2 regions of the Halomonas sp. ATBC28 genome follow, and region 2 is predicted to be linked to the other one. Evidence: predicted binding sites of a transcription regulator. Region 2 holds the regulator's gene; the other holds the start of a gene.
What was found. Region 2 encodes FliA, which starts transcription of late flagellar genes. Its sites were predicted from a motif close to CTAAAGTTNNNNNNNNNNCNGCCGATA; they were not measured.
Positions count from the first base shown of each region.

Region 1: the regulator FliA is predicted to act here: its motif matches at 2,532-2,558, upstream of E0L35_RS01645 (flagellin).

Region 1 is NZ_VCQL01000001.1:366,513-374,462, reverse strand. Features, by position in the region: gene E0L35_RS01655 (hypothetical protein) at 188-442, opposite strand; gene E0L35_RS01645 (flagellin) at 752-2,458, opposite strand; gene fliD (flagellar filament capping protein FliD) at 2,756-4,153, opposite strand; gene fliD (flagellar filament capping protein FliD) at 4,366-5,724, opposite strand; gene E0L35_RS01630 (UDP-glucose/GDP-mannose dehydrogenase family protein) at 5,853-7,181, opposite strand; gene E0L35_RS01625 (hypothetical protein) at 7,414-7,755, shown strand.
Region 2 is NZ_VCQL01000021.1:26,796-34,745, forward strand. Features, by position in the region: gene E0L35_RS20455 (sensor domain-containing diguanylate cyclase) at 1-834, opposite strand, end outside; gene E0L35_RS20460 (OmpA family protein) at 852-1,526, opposite strand; gene E0L35_RS20465 (MotA/TolQ/ExbB proton channel family protein) at 1,532-2,353, opposite strand; gene E0L35_RS20470 (RNA polymerase sigma factor FliA) at 2,394-3,095, opposite strand; gene E0L35_RS20475 (flagellar protein FlhE) at 3,122-3,553, opposite strand; gene E0L35_RS20480 (hypothetical protein) at 3,579-4,151, opposite strand; gene flhF (flagellar biosynthesis protein FlhF) at 4,148-6,331, opposite strand; gene flhA (flagellar biosynthesis protein FlhA) at 6,390-7,950, opposite strand, start outside.

The sequences.
Region 1 (7,950 bases), on a different contig from region 2:
CAATGGGATGATAGGTGCCAGACTTAGCTAATCAGCAGGTAGGAAATCGCTTCAGCGGACGAGGGGTTTGCCTATTCCCCAAGATCCAGTGCTGTGTCATGGCGAGGAGCGCAGCGACGTGGTCATCTCTGGCTTGACCGGCCCCCATGATTACTTCACTGCGTACCGAGCCGGTTTAAGCAATCATTCAGGAACCTGACATATAGCCTCTTTCTCTTAATACTCTCCGCGCAACTCCCTTCTCGCTCTCTGAGTTGCTCGTAAAACCTTTGCTTTTTATTATTTTTACAAGCTCTTCATCAGGTTTTTGCTCATATTCTTGCTTGAGTTCTTTGAGCTCACCGGCTTTTTGCTCAATACCGTTAGAGACTACCGTAGCAGTATTTCCAAGGAATTTTGCGGTTTTGTAGCTGACCTCACCAAACTTGTTCCAAAATCCCATAGCGCCTCCCTATAAATTCACAGCTAACTTAGCAACCATCGTGCACTTCGAGTTTAGCGATCTGGACAAGTCCGCTTATCATGTTGATAGCTACCGCAAACACTACACCGCCTAGCATCCGGGCATGTTTGTACATTATGACCGGTTCGGCCACAGCCAGAGCAGCGTGACGGTTTTGGGCAATTCCTTGCCGTATGACTTCCTGATCCACAAATCGAACATGCCATCTTGCAATATCTCCCTCAAAGCATAAAAACGGGGCCTTTCGGCCCCGTTATATATCGCTCAATTAGCTTTGGAGCTAACCAATTAACCCAGCAGAGAAAGAACGTTCTGCGGAATTTGGTTGGCCTGGGCCAATACGGAAGTACCGGCCTGCTGCAGGATCTGTGCGCGCGTCATGTTGGCTACTTCTGTTGCGTAGTCAGCATCTTCGATGCGCGAACGGGCAGCAGAGAGGTTAGTCTCGTTGGTGCTCAGATTGGTGATGGCAGACTCGAAACGGTTCTGGATCGCACCGAGGTCAGAGCGCAGCGTATCAACGCGTGCCAAGGCAGAATCAAGTGCAGCCAGCGGATCTTCTGTTGCTGTGCCGTTGCTAACTTCGTCAAGCGTCAGAGAACCGTCTGCTTGGGCAAAAATCACATTGGCAGCGCCATCAGTGATTTTGCCATTGTCGTTGGCATAAACGGTCGCAGTTGCTCCCGTGGCTCCTGAGGTTAGTGAATAATCACCCTCAAAACCAGAGGTATAAGTCGCGTCTCCACCAGTTACAAGGCCTTCACTTACAACATTAGCAGCACTGACAAAGTACTGATCGCCAGTGGTACCAGTAGTGTCCCCATCAAAATCCACACTGTAGGTATTTGTTGTGTCATTGGTTACTGCGTTCTGTAGAGACTCAAAGTCAGTAACTTCATTTTCAGTGTCGATAAGACCTGAAGTAGCAGTGGTACTTTGCTTGTAAACAGTTCCGTCTGAAGTGGTAATACTGCCTGTGCTTGTACCGGTTGCGATTTCACCCAGCTCAGTAACCAGATCATCGATTGTCGCTTGGCTACCGCCAGCACTGGTTTCACTCAAATCCATAGTCCCGGTAGCACCAGTCAGGTACAGGTTTTCACCGGTATCAGCATTGGTAAGTGTGCCGGATGAGGAGATATTAACCCGAGTGGAAGCGCCGCCAAGTTCAACAGTGACGGTATTGGTTTCACCAGCGCCTGGTGTCAGACCCAAGTCGCTGTCAAAACCTGTTAGTGCAACATCCGCTTGATCAAAGCTGAAGGAATTAGAGGATTCATCAAATTCATAGACTGTGCTAGTGGCAATATTTGTCACTTGACCACCATTTTCAATATTGGCAAAAACATCGCCAACTGAAGAGGCCGAATTGAAAGTGGTATTTTCATACTCGCCCGGCGTTGCAGTTTCTGCGAAGCCTTTCGCCAGAAGATTCTGGATTGAGGCTTCCGTGTTTTTCGTGCCAGTATCGTTTACGTTAAAGCCATTCAAGTTCAAGGTCTGGGCATTGATCTGTTCAAGGTTGATGGAAATTTGCTCGCCATCGTTAGCGCCCACTTGAATTTTCAGAGCGTTATCTTCCTGCAACACCTTGGTACCGTTGAAGTCGGTTTCGTCAGAGATACGGTTGATCTCTTCCATGCGCTGATTGATTTCACCCTGGATTGAATCAAGGTCAGATTTACTATTGGTGCCATTCTGCGCCTGCACTGTCAGCTCACGAACACGCTGCAGGTTATCATTAATCTGGTTCAAGCCGCCTTCAGCAGTCTGCGCCATGGAAATACCATCATTGGCGTTACGCTGAGCCTGACCCAGACCAGTAATCTGTGCAGTCATTCTGTTGGCGATGGCCTGGCCGGCTGCGTCATCCTTAGCGCTGTTAATGCGTAAACCTGAGGATAGACGCTCCATAGAGGTTTGCAAACTGCTCTGGGACTTGCTCAGATTTTGCTGGCCGATCATTGATGTGATGTTGGTATTGATCACTGACATGGGGTGATTCTCCTTGCTTTGGACACTGGCCCTGAGGCCCGCTTTCGGCCACCTTGTGTGCCGTTATATTAATTAACGGCACCACAGGGGGATTCTTTAGGGGAAGTCGTAAAAAAAGATGTAAAAGTAGGTAACTGAATAGTGGCAGTTTTTATTCTTGGGCCAGCAAAAACTGGAAGCTTGAGATTGCCTCACAGCGTTCGCAATAATAACGCGGAGCTAAAGTAGCCTCACACAACGACAAAACAGCGCTGAGCGCTGTTTTGTCGTATTTAAACAACATATGCTGAGATTGCCCTACTTTTTACGGCCTAGCTGAGCATCCAATGCATCAAATTGCTGGGTGAGGTAAGAGCTCATACTGTTCATTTGAGCAACCATCACATCCAACTGACTAAACTGGCTGCGATAACGGGCAATGGTGCCTTCAATATTTTTCTCCATGCGCTCATACCGGGTGTCCAGACTTTTTACCCGGTTTTCTGCACCGGTAATAGCACCTTTAAGAACTCCATTAGCGCCCAGCATCTGTTCAATAGATGCCCCTAGCTTACCTGCTAAGCCCCCTTCCTTTGCACCTCCGGCAAAGAAGGCGCTTAGCGCTTGAGGGTTATTCGCTACCAAATCACTAAGTTTAGCGTCATCCACTTTTAGCGTACCGTCCCGCTGCAATGAAATACCGAGTTGGCTAAGGGTGGATAACTCGCCTCCTTCTTCACCGCTGGTCAGTGCGCTACGCAGGCGTGTCTCGATGGTGCGCACGGCGCTGTCGCCTAATAGCTTACCCACGGTGTCACTTTCGGCATTAAATGCTGTCAATGTGCCGATGGTGCCTTTTAAGTCATTAAACGCTTTGACAAAGCCGTTAATCGCTTCACGCTGTTTTAGTGTATCTCGCTCGATGTTTACCGTGCTGGAGGCCGTTTCACCTTCCGCGATACTCAGTTCAGCAAGGTTGAGCGTTACACCTTGAATAGCGCCTTCGATTTGGTTCTTAGCACTGCTAATCGCTATACCATTAACGGTTAGCACCGCATCTTGACCCTGGCGCTTAGCACCTATCTCTGTTGCTTCAGCGAATGGGCCGGTTACGGCTACATCTGCGCCATCTGCAAAGCTAAAACTATCGATCGAGGCCTCCACGCCAGTGGCTTTAGAACTTAGTGCCAGCCGATAACCTGTACCATCATTAATGATGGTTGCATTTACGCCTGACGCTTTATCGGCGTTGATTGCATCACGGATGCTATTGAGCGTGCTATCGGCAGCGATGGCAATATCCACTGAGTCACCGCTGCCAAAGGTAAGCTTGAGCTTAGTAGCGCCTTGCAAGTCGAGAATCTGATCTTTCTCGTTTACCCGACCGGAAGCAATCGTGCCTGAAGTCGCCAGTTGGCTGACTTCTACACGGTAACTACCCGGCAACGCATCCGCCGTGGTAGTGGCTTTAATCGTATCACCACGCACATTGGCGGAAAGGCTTTGGTAGAGCTTAGGGTCATTTATTTTTGCCACTGAATCTTGAAACGCGTTCAGTGAACTCTGTAACTGACCATAAGCGGAGATTTTGGCTTGCTGGTCTTTTTTTTGCTGGGTGATAGGAGCGAGCTTGCCACGCTCTGCTTCTTGTAGTTGATCCAGCAGGCCGGTCAAGTCAAGACCAGAACCAACGCCTAGGGAGGTTATCGTCGCCATGCAGGGGGTCCTCAGTGCAAAAGGCTAAACCAATCGGGTGCGCTTACCACTTAGAGCTAGCGCAAAAATTTTAGTAATAGATTTATCGGCCAAAAAGAGGGCAGCTTTAGCGCCTTTTCTTCCGCTAACTTAGTTATTTTATACTTATCAATAAAAACGCCTGCTTCAATAGCGCAGGCGTTTTGTAATGGCCACTAGCCGTTGGTTAGGTATCAATCACGGCCTAGCTGTGCATCCAAGGCATCAAACTGCTGCGTAAGATAGCTACTGGTCTGGTTCATTTGCGCAATCATGCCATCTAACTGACCAAACTGGGCTCGATAACGAGAAATCGTTTGCTCAATTGATTGTTCCATACGGGTATATTGCTCTACAAGCGATGCTTTGAGACTTTCCGCCCCAGTAATTGCACCTTCCACTCGGCCATTGGAGCTAAGCAATTGCTCAACAGTGGTATTAATTTGCCCCGCCATTCCCGCATCATCCGTATCGCCTGCGAAGAAGGTTGAAAGTGCTTCTTGGTTGTTGGTGATGGCATCGTCTAGTTTATCTCCGTCGATTTCAAGCTTGCTATACCCAAGCTCACTATCGTACTTATGCGAAATGCCGATATCACTGAGAATGGAGACCTCGCCCTCAACAGCCCCACCCAACACGCTACGCAAGCGCGATTCGACAGTGCGTACAACGCTATCGCCCAACAGCTCACCCGCCTCGCTAGTATCGGCATTGAAACTGGTTAGATCGCCAATTTTGTCTTTAAGATCGTTGTAAGCATTTACAAAACCCGTTACTGCTTCGCGAACCTTCAGCGTATCCTGCTCTACTTTAACAGTACTCTCGCCCTCTTCTTGAAGGTTCAGCGTTACGCCCTGGATAGCGCCTTCAACCTGATTAGTGGAGCTGGTGATATCAATGCCGTTAACGGTAAGCGCTGCGTCAGTACCACTTTGCAGCGTATTAGCGGTATCGGCAGTAAACGGGGCAGTACCGTCAAAACTGAAATCAGCAATAGAGGCATCTGCGCCGGTTTCGCTCGAACTAAGTGCAAGGCGGAAATTGGTACCATCATTAACAATAGTCGCGTTCACGCCAGCGCCTTCAGTGGCGTTAATTGTATCGCGAATATCTTCCAGAGTGCTGCCTGACGCTATATCGACCTCTTGAGTGGAACCATCAGCAAAGTTCAGGGTTAATTTTTGGCCAGCTGTGATTGCCTCATCGGCGGCTGTCACCCCGTCTGAAGCAAGTGTGCCGCGAGTGGCTAGAGTGTCAACGGTAACGTTATAGCTGCCTGGCTGCGCTTCCGCATCAGCAGCGGCAGTAATGGCTGAACCGCCCACATTAGTGGAGAGACTTTCGTAAAGAGCACTGTCATTGAGCGCATCAGCAGCAGTTTGAAACTGCGAGAGCGCGCTCTTCAACTGCCCGTAGGCGGAAATCTTGGTCTGCTGGGTTTCCTGCCGCGCCGCAAGCGGAACAAGCTTCTTTTCCTCAGCGTCTTGTAACTGATCCAATAAGCCGTTGAGATCCAGGCCTGAGCCAATACCAAGTGATGAAATGGAAGCCATACTTTACCGTCCTCTTTTATAACGTCATCACGCTGTTGCTTACACTGCCCGTGAAGAAATTTATCATCCTAGTAGTTAATAGCTATCGACCATTTGAAATTAAACTTAAATCTTTTTTTGCTCACCACCTAATCGTGGCTCTTCCGCCCTACCCCAATGTAACGCAACCCCGCCTCTTCAACAGCACTTGGCGTATACAAATTACGCCCATCAATGACGACTTTTTCAGCCAATTGGTCGGCTAGCCAATCAAAATCGACACTGCGAAACTCTTTCCATTCGGTGCAGATAACCAAAGCATCGGCACCTTTCACTGCCTGAATCCGGTCGCCTGCTAGCATCAGGTCATCCCGCTCGCCATAAATTCGGCGGCATTCTGCCATGGCTTCGGGATCAAATGCCTGCACCTTAGCGCCCGCTTGCCAGAGTGCTTCCATTAACGTACGGCTTGGGGCTTCACGCATATCATCCGTATTGGGTTTAAAGGCCAAGCCCCATACTGCAATGGTCTTACCGCTTAGATTGCCTAAGTTATCTTGCAGTTTTGTGAACAGGGTCTGCTTTTGGCGTAAATTCACTGACTCGACGGCGGTGAGCAGTTCCGGCATATAGCCTAATTGACGCGCGGCACGCTCTAACGCTTGGACATCTTTGGGGAAGCAGGAGCCGCCGTAGCCACAGCCAGGGTATATAAAGTGGTAGCCAATACGTGGGTCGCTGCCAATCCCTCGGCGCACGTCTTCAACGTCCACTTCGAGCCGTTCGGCAAGATTGGCGATCTCGTTCATAAAGCTGATTTTGGTGGCGAGCATGGCATTGGCGGCGTATTTGGTCAGCTCTGCGGCCCGCACGCTCATAAACATCAGCTTTTCGTGGTTGCGGTTGTAGGGGGCGTAGCACTCTTGCATATGCGCTTTCACCCGCTCGCTTTCTGTACCGACGATAATCCGCGCGCCACGGGTAAAGTCATCTATCGCCGCCCCTTCCTTCATAAACTCAGGGTTCGAACACACATCGAACGCGAGCGATACACCTCGCTGTTCGAGCACATCGCTGATAACGGCGTGGACTTTTTCCGCGGTGCCCACCGGCACGGTAGACTTATCAATCACTAGCTTATAGCTATCCATATGCTGGCCGATGGTGCGCGCCACCTCGAGCACATAGCGCAAGTCGGCACTGCCATCTTCATCGGGCGGCGTTCCCACGGCGATAAACAGCAGTTCGCCATCGGCTACCGCCTGGGCAGCGTCGGTAGTAAAGCGTAAACGGCCAGCCGCCACGTTGTGGGCAACGATAGTGCTTAGCCCTGGCTCAAAGATCGGCACCTCTCCGCCATTAAGCTGATCAATCCGATCAGCATTAACATCCATACAGGTGACTTGATGACCAACATCGGCTAAACAAGCACCTGCAACAAGGCCGACATAGCCGGTTCCGAATACACTGATATGCATGACTTATTAACTCGCTAAAATACGTGGTAGCGAGCGTAGCACATTGACCTACCGTTGATGAGTTCAATAGTGGGAGATCCTCTCTGAATTATAGACCTTGGTCTAACATCGACCTTGGTTTATAATGCGCTGCAACAAGCCCGATTTGGTGCTGACCGCAGGAGAACACACGATGCCTCCAGAAACTACGCATCCAGAAGCCACACATCCGAAACCTACGCCTCCGGGCCTTATGACTCCCGAGCTGTCAAAAGAACGTCCTTTAAAAGCGCCTTATGGGCCATCGACCACCGCAAACGTTCAACGTAGCCTTCGCCAGTGTTTATCGATTGCCGCTGAGCTGCTCTACGACAATGGCCATGTGCTCGAAACCATTACCCTGCCCCAGCGCGGCTTAGCCCGCCGTGAATTGTCGGCACTTAGTTCTGCCGCGCCCACTTGGGCAACCTGCCAACAGGTGATGGAAGCCAGTGAGGCAGCAACCTTTAATGAGTATGGTCGTTTTGTATTAACCTGCCTTGGCCGCGAATTGATGTTTGATATGTTTGGTCAAGGGGCCGCTGACTGCGCCTAATCCCTTAGTCGCCAAGCATTACTGCCCTAAACAGCTGATCAAAAAAAACGCCCATAAGCGAAAGCTTTGGGCGTTTTTTGCTTGGTCTTATGTTCTTCAAGCTCATTTTTAAAGCCTGGCCCTATAAGACCTAGTTCTATGTAGCTTAGCGCAGGCCGAGCATTGACAGAATGAACAGCACAACCACGATAAGGC
Region 2 (7,950 bases):
GAGGGTGCGAACGGCATCACGCACGGGGGGTTCAACCGAGTGCGGTGCTGGCGAATGGCAAAACACTAGACCCCATAAGCCAGTATCCCCCTGCATGGCCAAACTGAATGACCCACGCACCCCCAGGCGATTTAAATATCGCTGCCGCTCAGGGGCAGGGGCGCGTAAAAAGCTGCCGCTAAGGCTCACTCCCGAGTAGGCGGGAGTCAGCGTTTCAGGCGGCGCATCGACGTCTTCAATTAACCGAACGGGGTAATGTTGGTAACTTTTGCGTAAGGCGACAGGGAAGTCGCTTGAGGGGAAGCGCTGACCCAACAGCGAGGGCAGCTGGTTGCCCAGCGCTTCGGCAACCATTAAACCATGCCAATCACTGTCGAAATGGCACACGGTGACGCGATCATGGCCGGTGAGCTGTTGAATAGCGTTAACCAAGCAGTCGAGCAGCTCTTCCTGGTGGGTTGCGTCGGCTAAATGCATCAGCCGCTCATTGACTGTGCCAAGCAGGCGGCGCTTACCTTGGGGGTCGAGTGGCTCAATCTCGACGATGACCTTCCCACCTGCTCGGTAAGCATAGAGCTGAAAACGCATGTTGCTATGCTTGGAACGAATAAACACCAGCGGGCCGGAGAGTTTCTGCTGCCCCTGCAACTCGCGGCGCACCCGCTGGCTTAGCCGTTTTCCTAACACATAGGCAAGAGTGTGCGGCCCATTTTCAGGGCGCTCAATACCGGTCAAGCGGGTTAAGTTGGTGCTACTGGCTTGAATGCGGCGACAATCGGCATCTAAAACCAGCAGAGCTCCAAACGACTGCAACCGCGGGTGGTACATGGACACAAACGTGGCCTCGCAATCTATTCACCCTCGACCTGCTGCCTTAGCAACAACTCTACGCGACGGTTGGCAGCTCGGCCCTCCGCCGTTGCGTTCGGTTCCATGGGTTGGGTGTCGGCATAACCGACGGCCCGCATACGAGAGATATTGAATCCTTGGCGCTCTAAATGCCTCACCACAGCGATAGCCCGCGCTGATGAAAGCTCCCAATTAGAGGGGAAGCGGGCCGTTGAAATAGGCACGCTGTCGGTGTGGCCTTCTACCGAAATCTGACCGTCAAAACGGGTCAGCACATCGATAAGGCTTTCTACCACCTCTTGCCCACGGGAAGTCAGTACAGCTTGACCGCTGGGAAATAAAAGGCTGGTATCAATACGTAACGTGACCCCTTCACTCCCTTGCGAAACACTGACACCGGGGATGTCGAGCCCATCAAACTGCGGCTGAACCCCTGAATGGCGGGGCTGAATACCAGTGGCTAGAGACGCCAGCGGCAATGATGATACAGCGCTAGCCGAGCGCATGAAAGCAGTATCAGCCGCCTCACCGCCTCCCGGCGGTGTCAGTGAAAGCAGCAGCACAAAGAGCGTGATTAGCAGCGTCAGCACATCCAAATAGCTGGTTAGCCAACCCTCGTCACCATCGCCTGGCGACGGCGTCATTTCCAGTGCGTGGCGCGTATCACGGTCAAGCATCTGGCCTACCCCTTCGCCGCCGCACTAACCGACGAATCAGGCCTTGGTTTGACGCTGTTATCACGGATCTCATCGTGATAGTTAGCTACAAACGAGTTGAGGGTCTCTTCAATAAACGACGGCAGGCGGCGCTTGGTAATCAGCGAAATACCTTCCAGCACCATGTTCATGGTAATCAGCCGCTCTTCGGTGCGGCGCTCGAGTTTCACCGCAATCGGCTTAAACACCAAGTTGGCGAGTAAAATGCCGTAGAAGGTGGTGAGCAGGGCCACCGCCATGCGCGGGCCGATCACCTGCAGGTCGCCTGCGTCCATGACTTCCAGCATATTGACCAGCCCCACCAGGGTGCCGATCATGCCAAATGCGGGTGCGTAGGTGGCCATGGTACGGAATATTTGTGCCTCGGCATGCTCACGCGCTTTAAGACGGGCAATGCGCCAACGCAGCATGTCAAAAATTTCATCCTCTTTGGTGTTGGCAATGACCAGTTGGATCCCGGTACGCAAAAACGGGTTTCGGGTATGCTCCAACTCGCGCTCGACCGCACGTACATCGCCCTTAAACCAGAGTCGCGACATATCCACCAATTCGCGGATATCGTCACGCATATAGGTATTTTCGCGCCGGAATACCAAGCCCACCAACCGTACGACGCGGAGCACCTCTTTCAGCGGATAGCTGATAAAGGTTGCCGCTAGGGTACCGGTCACCACAATGGCCAAACCCGGCAAATTGATAAAACTTTCAGGGGACTCTGCGGTGAAAAACAGCACGCTCACCAACAGTAGTATGCTGGCAAATATGCCTATCAGCGTCGAAGGGTTCATCCACGGCTCCTTGCCGGTCACAAGTGAGTAAAAAGAGGTGTTATGCCGAGTCGTGTAAACGCGCGCGTAAGCGGCTGACGGCTTGGCTGTGCAGTTGTGAAACGCGTGACTCCGTGACGCCCAACACAGCCCCTACTTCCTTAAGGTTGAGTTCTTCTTGGTAGTACAGCGCCATTAGCAGCTTTTCACGCTCTGGCAGCGCTTCAATTGCCTCAATCAACGTTTGTCGTTGCTGGCCGTCTAGCAACTGCTCGAACGGTGAATTAGCCAATTCATTATTGCTAGGCTCGCCACCGTCGGCCACCAGCTCTTCAAACGGCAACAGTTGACCACTGTTGGTGTCGTTGAGGAGCTGCTGATACTCACTCAACGGCATTTCAAGGTGTTGGGCGATTTCGTTCTCTTCTGGTGCCCGTCCGAGCTGTTGCTCTAATTGACGAACGGCACTGTCAACCGCTCGCGCTGAGCGGCGCACGCTGCGGGGCAACCAGTCGCGGGTACGTAATTCATCCATCATTGCACCGCGAATACGCTGACTGGCAAACGTCGCGAACGTTGCCCCCTGGGTGGCATCGAAGCGCCCCAGCGCTTCCAGCAGCCCTACCATCCCGGCTTGAATAAGGTCGTCGAGCTCAATACTGGCTGGCAAACGGACCTGAAGCGTCAAGGCCTGACGTCGTACCAGTGGCATGTATTGCGTCAACAGCTCACTCTGTTTGATCCTGCCTTGTGCTGTGTACATCCTCTCGCCTCGCGTCTATCCAGCCTTCACTGATAGTTCACAATCATTTGCAGCCCCTGGACACGAACAGGCCGCTGCCCCGGACGTAAAGCGAAGCGAAAATGCAACGGCGCATCCGCGGCAAACCCCGCCAGGGCAGTGGTAGTCCCCCGCATGCCAGCTAACGCAACGCACTGCTCAGGATGGCACAGCCAAGCGTTTAATAACGCACCAGGGGGATATTGAAACTGCCAATGAATACGCCCGAGCTGTGCTGACTCCACATTGTTAGCAGCAGCAGGTGGGGTAGCGTTTTGGCTAGCGCTTGACCGATCACTCATCGCTACCATCAGACCTGGTATCTGGCTGCTCCAGCTACCGGGTGTCGCCTGGGCGTTTCCCGTTACCCCTGCTAGTAGACACCCTGTCAGCAGTACTGGGCTCAGTAGCAGTCTCCCTCTTAATAGCCAGCTTAGCATGCTTGGTCTCCTCGGCAGAGTGCGCTCATCGTGCAAGTACCAACAGCTCCATATTTAAGTAGTAATCAGCTGCCTCACGCAAGTTATTGAGCAACCCTTGACGCGGCAAGTGCGGCTCGTGGAGCGCCAGCAAACGGCGCGGCCCGCCACGCTCATGTAGTTGACGCAAGGTACGGAACATGGAAGCAAAGGTATCGGCATCGCTACTGATCCACAGTGCCCAACGGCTGTATTGATCGCAAAGTTGGGCTAGGTCGGCCGTTTCGGCCATGACGATATGAATATCCCAATCCTCAGGATCACCGGCCCAGCTTCGACCTAACGTCGACCACTGCCCTAATCGTGCTTTAACCTTGTTCACCTGGGCTGCACCACTACCCGGTAGTCCGACCACAATAAGCGGAATTTTGGGCCGGTGCGCTACCACCGTTGCTGGCTCTTCCACCGCTGCAGTTGTCGGCTTTAACAGAGAGCTAGGCTGTTCAGATTCCGGCACGTGTTCTGCCGCCGCAACATCAACTGTACCCTCAGCTTGCTGCTGTTGGCGCTGCAGGTTTGCCCACTTGCGTAGACCCGATGCTTGATCCTGTTCGCTCACGCCACGCCCTCTCGACTAACACTGCCCATTTGACGAATCGCATCTCGTGCCATAAAGGCGTAGACCAGTGCATCAAGCATGCCGGTATCGCGGCGGCGACGGCTGTTGCCTAATAGGTTGAGCAGATCGCCACGCAGCGTCTGCGCCTCCTCATCATCAGCAACATCGAGATGCCCGGCGACCGATGCCACACCGCTGGCCATCAATAGGCGAACTTCAGCATTTAGATCCCCGCTATCGGCCTCTTTTAACTGCTGCCACGCGCGACGCGTCAAGGCGGCCAAGCCTTCGCTTTGCAGCTGGGTTAACAGCAGTGAGAGCACCTCTGCTCCTAGCCGAGCGGGGGTAAGCCAGTAGCGGCGCGCCACTACTTTGGCGCTTTCCGGATCGCGAACTTCACCGAACCAGGCGAGTAGCGCCGTGCCGCTGGCGTCCTCGACTTCGGCGTAGGCAGTCCACAGTTGCACCGATTGGCCACGAAAACGCACGCCCACATGGTGCGTTAGCACACTGTCACTAAATAGCTGGCGGATAGATTGACGTTCGTGGTGAAAGCGTAACCGATGACTGGGGGCCACTTGGCTGACCCAGGTCAAGTGCTCGGCTTCCAGCCACGCTAGTGCATCCGGTTCAGGGAAGCGCGGTAGTAAGTGCACCGCAACGCCGCTCGATGCCGACAGAGCGGCTAAGCGTGGCTGCCACCCTGCGGCGTGGCGATGCTGCAGCCAGGGTAGCGCCAGCCAGGCACCATCCGTGTCCAGGCCAATGTCCGGCATTGCCCAGTCGCAGCCGCGCTCATTGCGCCGCGGAAACCACGCCATCCCTAAGGTGGTCTTTGCCGCTGGATAACCGGCAAGTAATGCATCCAAATGTGTTTCCTGCAAACGACTAGGCAGCGAAGCTAGGTTCCAGATCTCTTCTAATTCCGCAAACCCCGTGACGCGTTGGCGCAACCTCGCCAGTAGCGACGACAAACGACGCCCTTGGCCCAGGACATCCCGCGACCAGCGCGGCATTCCCATCGGCGCATCGGCACTTTGCACCCGTTCACGCTGAGGTGTCGCGGTACTCAGCGCTTGATCCACTAGCGCATCGGGGGCGGCAAGGGCCATATCTTCGGGCACCTGCTGGCCATTAGAGCCAAACAGTACGCGCATCCCGTGACGCATAATAATATCTAACACTGGAGCCAGACGTCCCGCCTCATCCTGTTTGGTGATAATACAGTCATCTAACTCTGCGCCCGCCGCCCGCGCGGCCTGACGGTAGCGCAGCACCACTTCTTCGAGGGTTTCCGGTTGGCTGGCAGCATTGAGTAGCAGCACCAAACGTACCCGCGAGCGTCCGCCTTGCAGGTGGGCAATCTGCTCTATCACCCGCTGGTCACGCTGACTCATGCCTACGGTGTCGATAATTACCCACTGCTTGCCCTGCAGGCGGCCCAGCAAATCGTCGATGGGCTGTTCGGCATCCAAGGCGTACATCGGGGTATCCAGCAGGCGCGCATAAATGCGCAACTGCTCATGGGCACCGATCCGGAAGCTGTCGGTGGTAACCAGCGCTACCGGGCGCGTGCCGTGGCGCATCACAAAACGAGCGGCCAGCTTGGCGGTGGTGGTGGTTTTACCTACCCCCGTTGGCCCCACCAGGGCAACAATGCCGGTTTGGTCGAAAAAGCTTGCTTCATCGTTGAGTACGTAAAGGCGATCCATTAACTGCTGTCGCAGCCACTGCAGTGGGGCTTCGCTATCGCCGTCTAACCTGGTTAGCGATGCAGGCAACCCAGCCAGCAGTTCATCGGCAATTTCGCTGCTAAAACCCACATTCCACAGCAGTTGACGCAGCCGTGCAGCCGTTCCGGTGGGCGCTGCTGGCGATGGTGAAGCAGTATGGGTTGACTGGCTGTTTGCCAGCAGCGCTCGCATATCCTGCATTTCGCGCAGTAAGCGCTCGCTCATCGCCTGCATGGGGTCTTGCGCTGAAGGTGCTGTCGGCGTTTCGGGTGGTGCAGGTTCTGGTGAGGGTTCAAAGTGGTCAATGGCTTCATCCGCCATCGCTAAAATTTCAACGCCCCCTTCGGTACGCCGATTTGCGACAATCAAGGCGTCTTCACCGAGCGTTTCACGCACTTGGCGCATCACATCACGACTATTGGCTCCCACGAAACGTCTAACGCTCATGATTTACCCTTGCCTGTTCTGAAAATGGACGACGCTAGCCTATCACGGCGTGCCATCTTTAACGTCCGCCGACCACTGTGGTCACTCTTAATGTGCGATCGTCGGGAATTTCAGCCTGGGACAGTACCGACATATGGCGTAACCGGCGGCGTAAGAAGCGCGATAGCACCGCCCTTAGCGAATGTTGCACGACCAGCACCGGCGGCTCGCCGGAACTTTCGTGACGCTCCAGCGCCTGCTGGGCCTGGGTCATCAGCGTTTCTGCCAACCCGGGCTCCATGGCGCCGTTGCCATTCATGGCCTGTACCAGCACTTGTTCCAGTTGAGCATCCAGCCCCATGACATTGAGTGTCTCCTGCCCCGCAAACCACTGCTGGACAATGGCGCGCCCCAGCGAGACTCGCACCAGCGCCGTCAGCTCATTAGGATCTTTTTGCTGTGTGGCGTACTCGGCCAGGGTATCGAGAATAGTGCGCATGTCGCGGATAGAGACATCTTCGTCGAGCAGGTTTTGCAAGATACGCTGCAGTACCGTCAAGGAAATAGCTTTGGGGATCACCTCTTCGACCAACGCTTTTTGATCATCGCCCATTTTATCCAGCAACTTCTGTACTTCCTGACGGCCCAGCATCTCGGGTGAATGGCGGTGCAACAGGTGGTTCAAGTGGGTCGCTATGACGGTACTGGCATCCACAACGGTGTAGCCATACACCTGGGCATGCTCACGCTGGTTGCTATCAATCCAGACAGCGGGCAAGCCAAAGGCGGGATCCTGAGTATGGGTGCCCTGCAGCTCGCCCGATACCTGCCCAGGGTTAATCGCTAGCCATTTGCCCGGCTGTGCCTCAGCGCGACCAATCTCGGCGCCTTTCATGGAGAGCACATAGGCGTTCGGCGGCAGCTCCAAATTATCGCGGATATGCACCACTGGCGGCAGGAAACCCACTTCTTGGGCAAACTTCTTACGCACGCTCTTAATGCGCCCAAGCAGCTCGCCTTTTTGACGCGAGTCCACCAGCGGGATTAAGCGATGGCCCACTTCCAGGCCGAGGGTATCGACCAGTTGCACATCTTCCCAGCTCGCTTCGGGTGTCTCTTGTACAGGTACAGGCGCAGTCGCAATTTCCTCCTTGACCAACGCCTGTTCTTTTTGGCGCATAATAAACCACGCCAAACCCGCCAATAGTGCGGTAAAGAGCAGAAATACGACATTGGGCATGCCGGGCACCATGCCCAGTAGCCCCATCACTATGGCGGCTAATATCAGCACCTGGGGATTAACGAATAGTTGGCTGAGCATTTGCTGGCCAATATCTTCGTTCGTATCCATGCTGACCCGGGATACCGTGACACCCGCGGCGGTGGAGATCACCAAAGCAGGGATTTGCGCCACCAGGCCATCACCAATCGCCAGCAGCATATAGGTTTGGCCTGCCGCACCAAAGCTCATATCGTGCTGCAGCATACCAATCATCAACCCGCCGATGATATTGACCACCATAATCACCAAACCGGCAATGGCATCACCACGGACAAATTTACTCGCGCCGTCCATCGAACCAAAGAAATCAGCCTCTTGTGAGACCTCTGCGCGGCGCTTTTTGGCATCGTCTTCGCCG